DNA from 2 places in the Anoxybacillus sp. P3H1B genome. Region 2 is predicted to be linked to the other one. Evidence: a T-box and tRNA genes for the amino acid it is inferred to sense, from the RefSeq annotation. Region 2 holds a T-box; the other holds one or more tRNA genes.

Region 1 (3,190 bases), on a different contig from region 2:
AATCCCTCCTTTCGCTAAAATATTAAATTCATGGTAAAATGAAATTAAAAACTAGAGGTGAACATATGAACATCAATATATCACAAACACTCAAGCATATCATTCCAACATTCAAAGTAGGAGTCATCACTTACAACAATATCGTAGTAGACGATTCTCCGCAAATGTTGAAGGGAAGATTGCAGCTTTTTCAAGAATCCATTTATTTTGAATGGCACGAGAAGCCTATTATTGAAATGAAAGAAATCAATGAATGGCGGCAAATTTTTAAAGCCATTGGAACTGATCCAAGTCGATATCGTCCTTCTTCAGAAAGCTTATATCGGCGTATACAAAAACAGCAATTTATTCCTTCCATTCACTCAGCTGCCGACATCAATAACTTCTTTTCCCTTTATTATAAAATACCGATCGGAATTTATGACGCCGACCAAATAAAGGGAGATATTTCGATTGAAGTCGGTACAGAGGAAGATCAATATCAGGCGATCAATGGCCGCCATGTTCAATTAGCTAAAAAACTGATTGCCAAAGATGAGCTTGGTCCATTTGGAAGCCCTATTGTAGATTCTGAACGCACGGCCGTTACATACAGTACCAAACAAGCCATACAAATCGTATACTTATCTCCAGCAATGGAGCAAACCGAGTGTGCAAAAATGATTAGCTCCATTCAAAGCATGTTCACACAGATTCATGGAGGAGAATCGACAATGAAAATCATACAATAAACGTGCATGTAAAAACAAAAAACGCAATGCCCCGTTCTCCTAAGAAACGAAACACTGCGTTGTCCCCTATGTATGTATAAATGGAGCGGGTGATGGGAATCGAACCCACGACATCAGCTTGGAAGGCTGAGGTTTTACCACTAAACTACACCCGCATAATTATCAAATTTTTCATTACAAATTTCTAGTGTCCCGATATGCCATGCCTCTTCCTCTACCAGTTCATTCTAAGATGCTTTGTGCGTCGAGGCAACTCGTCGTCTATACAATGATGTATCGCTCGCGGCTGAGGTTTTACCATTAAACTACACCCGTGCATATACTATAATAGCAACCACAGCTAAACAAAATTGTAATTTTTTGAAGCAAAAAAAGTAAAATTTTGTCGAAGCAAATTTAAAATAAAAAACAGGTCATCCCTGTTAAAATAAATGGTGCCGATGGTGGGAGTCGAACCCACACTCCCTCACGGGAACACGATTTTGAGTCGTGCGCGTCTGCCAATTCCGCCACATCGGCAAATCACAAACATCAGAACATGATATATTATACCACAAAACAAACTATTAGTCAACTAATTAAACAATAACAATTATATTCATTACATTTGATAAAGGCGGCACCCGGATTCGAACCGGGGGTAAAGGTTTTGCAGACCTCTGCCTTACCACTTGGCTATGCCGCCATCAAAGCGGAAGACGGGACTCGAACCCGCGACCCCCACCTTGGCAAGGTGGTGTTCTACCACTGAACTACTTCCGCATTTGGCTGGGGTAGCTGGATTCGAACCAACGCATCACGGAGTCAAAGTCCGTTGCCTTACCGCTTGGCTATACCCCAATCCTCTTCATATTCAAAAGGGGCGACTAGTGGGAATCGAACCCACGAATGCCAGAGCCACAATCTGGTGCGTTAACCACTTCGCCATAGCCGCCATGCTGTAAAATGGCAGGGGCAGTAGGAATCGAACCCACACCGGAGGTTTTGGAGACCTCTGTTCTACCATTAAACTATGCCCCTAACTGGTGGAGGGGGACGGATTCGAACCGCCGAACCCACAGGGAGCGGATTTACAGTCCGCCGCGTTTGGCCACTTCGCTACCCCTCCATTACTCAAAAAAGTTAAAATGCCGACTGCAGGACTTGAACCCGCAACCTACTGATTACGATTCAGTTGCTCTACCAATTGAGCTAAGTCGGCTTCATCCATAGAACTAACCATAAAAGCATATGTGTCCTGTGCCTCTTCCTCTTCAAGATATTTCAAGATGTCCAATGCGTCGAGGCAACTCGCAGTCATTTCACCGATGCTTCGCTCGTCTCTACCAATTGAGGTAGGCCGGCTTATTTCTATGAAAAATCAGCCATGACATAAGCTTTTTTGCGCTATTCTTCTAAATTATTCACCAAAGACAGCACTTTTCTCAGCAACTCATTCGCTTTATTTACAAACATTCACACAAAAATGGTGGCTCGGGACGGAATCGAACCGCCGACACAAGGATTTTCAGTCCTTTGCTCTACCGACTGAGCTACCGAGCCATACGCATTTATGGCGGTCCCGACGGGACTCGAACCCGCGATCTCCTGCGTGACAGGCAGGCATGTTAACCACTACACTACGGGACCATTTTGTTTGGTTGCGGGGGCAGGATTTGAACCTGCGACCTTCGGGTTATGAGCCCGACGAGCTACCTGGCTGCTCCACCCCGCGATGATCATTAGCTTATTAATATTGATGGCGGAGGAGGAGGGATTCGAACCCCCGCGCGCCTCTCGACGCCTCTCGGTTTTCAAGACCGACCCCTTCAGCCAGACTTGGGTACTCCTCCAAACAATTTCAAAATGGTGGACCTTGTAGGACTCGAACCTACGACCGGACGGTTATGAGCCGTCTGCTCTAACCAGCTGAGCTAAAGGTCCAAAATTCATAATATGGCGGTGGAGGGGATCGAACCCCCGACCTCACGGGTATGAACCGTACGCTCTAGCCAGCTGAGCTACACCGCCATACGTTAAATCATGGTGGAGCCTATCGGGATCGAACCGATGACCTCCTGCGTGCAAAGCAGGCGCTCTCCCAGCTGAGCTAAGGCCCCTTCGTTCCAAATGGTCGGGAAGACAGGATTCGAACCTGCGACCCCATGGTCCCAAACCATGTGCTCTACCAAGCTGAGCTACTTCCCGTATGGCGCGCTCGAGAGGATTCGAACCCCTAACCTTCTGATCCGTAGTCAGATGCTCTATCCAATTGAGCTACGAGCGCAGATGCCGAGGGCCGGACTCGAACCGGCACGGTAGTCACCTACCGCAGGATTTTAAGTCCTGTGCGTCTGCCAATTCCGCCACCCCGGCGTGGCTGGAGCGGAAGACGGGACTCGAACCCGCGACCCCCACCTTGGCAAGGTGGTGTTCTACCACTGAACTACTTCCGCATTGGCTCCTTATTCTTTATCATG
Region 2 (3,190 bases):
ATGACCGCAAGCTTAAGCAAGAAAGTCCAATCGAAACAAAAGCTGCTGTCTAAAACATTCGGAGTTCTTCCGAATGTTTTTTATTGACAATACGCCATTAATTCAATATATATCTAATTAGATTTGTATCGAATTTTAAGGGTGACAGATGAAAAGGAGGCGTAACCGATGCAATTAAGCCGGTTAGTGAGCTTTTTTAAAACGATAGGCGATCCCACGCGCTTGCGCATGATAAAGCTGCTTGCTGAGGGGCCATTGCATGGACAGGCAATCGCAGGAAAACTTGGCTTGACTCCCCCGACCATTACCCATCATTTGCATAAACTAAGAGAAGTGAATGTCGTTTATCAACGGCGCGACGGCAATACCATTTATTTTTATTTAAATAAGCCAGTGATTGATCATTACGCAGCAGCGTTAACGGATTTAACGGAGCAAGCGGAGAAGGAAAAAGATAGAAAAGAAGCGGCAGAACGGCAAAAGGTTATTGACCATTTCTTCACGTGCGAAGGACGGCTGAAGCATCTTCCAGCTCAACGCAAAAAGAAACTGATCGTACTGGAGCACATGCTAAAAGGCCTGAAAAAAGGAGAGAAATATGAAGAAAAGCAGTTAAATGAGTATATTAAAAAATTTCATGATGACTATGCGACGATTCGCCGCGAATTTATTATTCACAACTATATGTATCGCGAAAATGGCATTTATGAGCTAAATCCGGAAGAAATGTGGGCAAAGGAATAACAGGAAAAAGAGGGGTAGAGGATGGGCCTCATTTATTTTTTTCCTTTACTTGCAACAAGCCGATAAATTTCTTAAAATAATGATTATAATAAAATATTGTCAAATAACAGTGAAAAGGATTAGTAGTGAGCAATACGGAATGCAGAGAGTTGACGGATGGTGCAAGTCAACCGAAGTTTGTTCATGAACTCGCCTTTGAGTTGCGAATATGAACGGCTGTTTTGCCTAATAATGTTCGCCGTGAATCTGCGTTAAGGAATCGAGTGGGCGCACGTTTTTTGTGCGCTAAACAGGGTGGTACCGCGGGAAGTTCAATCTCTCGTCCCTTGTGAAGGGCGAGGGGTTTTTTATTTTCTTTTTTGTTAACACTTTGGAAATAGAAACAGAAAGATGGGAGGACGTGACATGAGCTTTAATCATCTTGACATTGAGAAAAAATGGAAAAAATATTGGGAAGAAAACAAAACATTTAAGACGAGCGAAGAGGAAGGAAAGAAAAAATTTTATGCGCTTGATATGTTTCCTTACCCTTCGGGAGCCGGCCTTCATGTCGGGCATCCAGAAGGATACACAGCGACTGATATTTTAGCGCGAATGAAGCGCATGCAAGGATATAACGTGCTTCATCCAATGGGATGGGATGCGTTTGGCTTGCCAGCTGAACAATATGCGTTAGATACTGGAAACGATCCGGCCAAGTTTACGGAACAAAATATTAATAACTTCCGCCGGCAAATTAAATCGCTAGGATTTTCTTATGATTGGGATCGCGAAGTCAATACAACTGATCCAAATTATTACAAATGGACACAATGGATTTTTTTAAAGCTTTATGAAAAAGGCTTAGCCTACATTGATGAAGTGCCTGTCAATTGGTGCCCGGCGCTTGGAACGGTTTTGGCGAATGAAGAGGTTATTGATGGAAAAAGCGAACGTGGTGGGCATCCGGTAATCCGCAAGCCGATGAAGCAATGGATGCTTCGCATTACAGCTTATGCAGATCGCTTGCTTGAGGATTTGGAGGAACTGGATTGGCCAGAAAGCATTAAAGAAATGCAGCGCAACTGGATTGGCCGTTCAGAAGGAGCCAATGTCCATTTTGCCGTCGACGGACATGACGAGACATTTACCGTATTTACCACGCGTCCGGATACATTGTTTGGCGCAACGTATGCGGTGCTTGCTCCTGAGCATCCGCTCGTAGCCCAAATTACGACACCTGAGCAAAAAGAAGCAGTAGAAGCCTATTTGCAGCAAATTCAAAGCAAAAGCGATCTTGAGCGCACGGATTTAGCGAAAGAAAAAACAGGTGTATTTACAGGCGCTTATGCGGTCAATCCAGTAAATGGAGAAAAATTGCCAATCTGGATTGCTGATTATGTGTTAATGAGCTACGGCACAGGCGCGATTATGGCGGTGCCAGCACATGATGAACGCGACTATGAATTTGCGAAAAAATTCAACTTACCGATTAAGGAAGTCGTCGCGGGCGGCGATGTGACAAAAGAAGCGTATACAGGCGATGGCGAGCATATGAACTCCGGCTTTTTAAACGGTTTAAATAAAGAAGAAGCCATTAAGAAAATGATTGAATGGCTTGAAGAAAACGGAAAAGGCGAGAAGAAAGTATCCTATCGCCTTCGCGACTGGCTTTTTAGCCGCCAGCGTTATTGGGGCGAACCCATTCCGATCATCCATTGGGAAGATGGTACGATGACGCCAGTGCCGGAGGAAGAGCTTCCGCTGATGCTTCCGAAAACAACTGAAATTAAACCGTCAGGAACAGGCGAATCGCCGCTTGCGAATATCGAGGATTGGGTCAATGTCGTTGACCCACAAACAGGAAAAAAAGGCCGCCGCGAAACGAATACAATGCCGCAATGGGCAGGAAGCTGCTGGTATTACCTGCGCTACATTGATCCGCACAACAGCGAGCAGCTGGCTGATCCTGAAAAATTGCAAAAATGGCTGCCGGTCGACATTTATATCGGCGGAGCTGAGCATGCGGTGCTGCACTTACTATATGCGCGTTTTTGGCATAAATTTTTATATGATATCGGCGTGGTGCCGACAAAAGAGCCATTCCAAAAGCTCTTTAACCAAGGAATGATTCTTGGCGAAAATAACGAAAAAATGAGTAAATCAAAAGGAAATGTCGTCAATCCAGACGATATTATCGAAAGCCACGGGGCCGATACATTGCGTTTATATGAAATGTTTATGGGGCCGCTCGAAGCATCGATCGCTTGGTCGACAAAAGGTCTGGATGGTGCCCGTCGCTTCTTGGATCGTGTATGGCGATTATTTGTTGAGGAAAATGGCGAGCTCAATCCGAAAATCGTCGATCAGGCAGAAGGGGATACGCTTGAGCGAGTATACCATCAGACAGTGAAGAAAGTCACTGAGGACTACGAGGCCATTCGTTTCAATACGGCGATTTCCCAAT

Evidence for each region. The T-box of region 2 lies ahead of leuS (leucine--tRNA ligase). A T-box ahead of a tRNA ligase gene usually reads a tRNA of that ligase, here a tRNA-Leu.
Region 1: it encodes a tRNA-Leu, which carries the amino acid that the T-box ahead of leuS (leucine--tRNA ligase) is inferred to sense. The anticodon was not compared.

The regions. Positions count from the first base shown of each region.
Region 1 is NZ_LPUG01000012.1:896-4,085, reverse strand. Features, by position in the region: gene AT864_RS07260 (B3/4 domain-containing protein) at 66-731, shown strand; tRNA gene AT864_RS07255 (tRNA-Gly) at 813-886, opposite strand; tRNA gene AT864_RS07250 (tRNA-Leu) at 1,164-1,250, opposite strand; tRNA gene AT864_RS07245 (tRNA-Cys) at 1,346-1,416, opposite strand; tRNA gene AT864_RS07240 (tRNA-Gly) at 1,422-1,493, opposite strand; tRNA gene AT864_RS07235 (tRNA-Gln) at 1,497-1,571, opposite strand; tRNA gene AT864_RS07230 (tRNA-His) at 1,593-1,665, opposite strand; tRNA gene AT864_RS07225 (tRNA-Trp) at 1,678-1,751, opposite strand; tRNA gene AT864_RS07220 (tRNA-Tyr) at 1,755-1,839, opposite strand; tRNA gene AT864_RS07215 (tRNA-Thr) at 1,860-1,932, opposite strand; tRNA gene AT864_RS07210 (tRNA-Phe) at 2,198-2,273, opposite strand; tRNA gene AT864_RS07205 (tRNA-Asp) at 2,285-2,360, opposite strand; tRNA gene AT864_RS07200 (tRNA-Met) at 2,369-2,445, opposite strand; tRNA gene AT864_RS07195 (tRNA-Ser) at 2,471-2,563, opposite strand; tRNA gene AT864_RS07190 (tRNA-Ile) at 2,578-2,654, opposite strand; tRNA gene AT864_RS07185 (tRNA-Met) at 2,668-2,741, opposite strand; tRNA gene AT864_RS07180 (tRNA-Ala) at 2,755-2,830, opposite strand; tRNA gene AT864_RS07175 (tRNA-Pro) at 2,842-2,918, opposite strand; tRNA gene AT864_RS07170 (tRNA-Arg) at 2,921-2,997, opposite strand; tRNA gene AT864_RS07165 (tRNA-Leu) at 3,001-3,086, opposite strand; tRNA gene AT864_RS07160 (tRNA-Gly) at 3,092-3,166, opposite strand; tRNA gene AT864_RS07155 (tRNA-Leu) at 3,189-3,190, opposite strand, start outside.
Region 2 is NZ_LPUG01000024.1:58,083-61,272, forward strand. Features, by position in the region: gene AT864_RS14420 (MFS transporter) at 1-53, shown strand, start outside; gene AT864_RS14425 (metalloregulator ArsR/SmtB family transcription factor) at 169-744, shown strand; T-box leader at 845-1,074, shown strand; gene leuS (leucine--tRNA ligase) at 1,150-3,190, shown strand, end outside.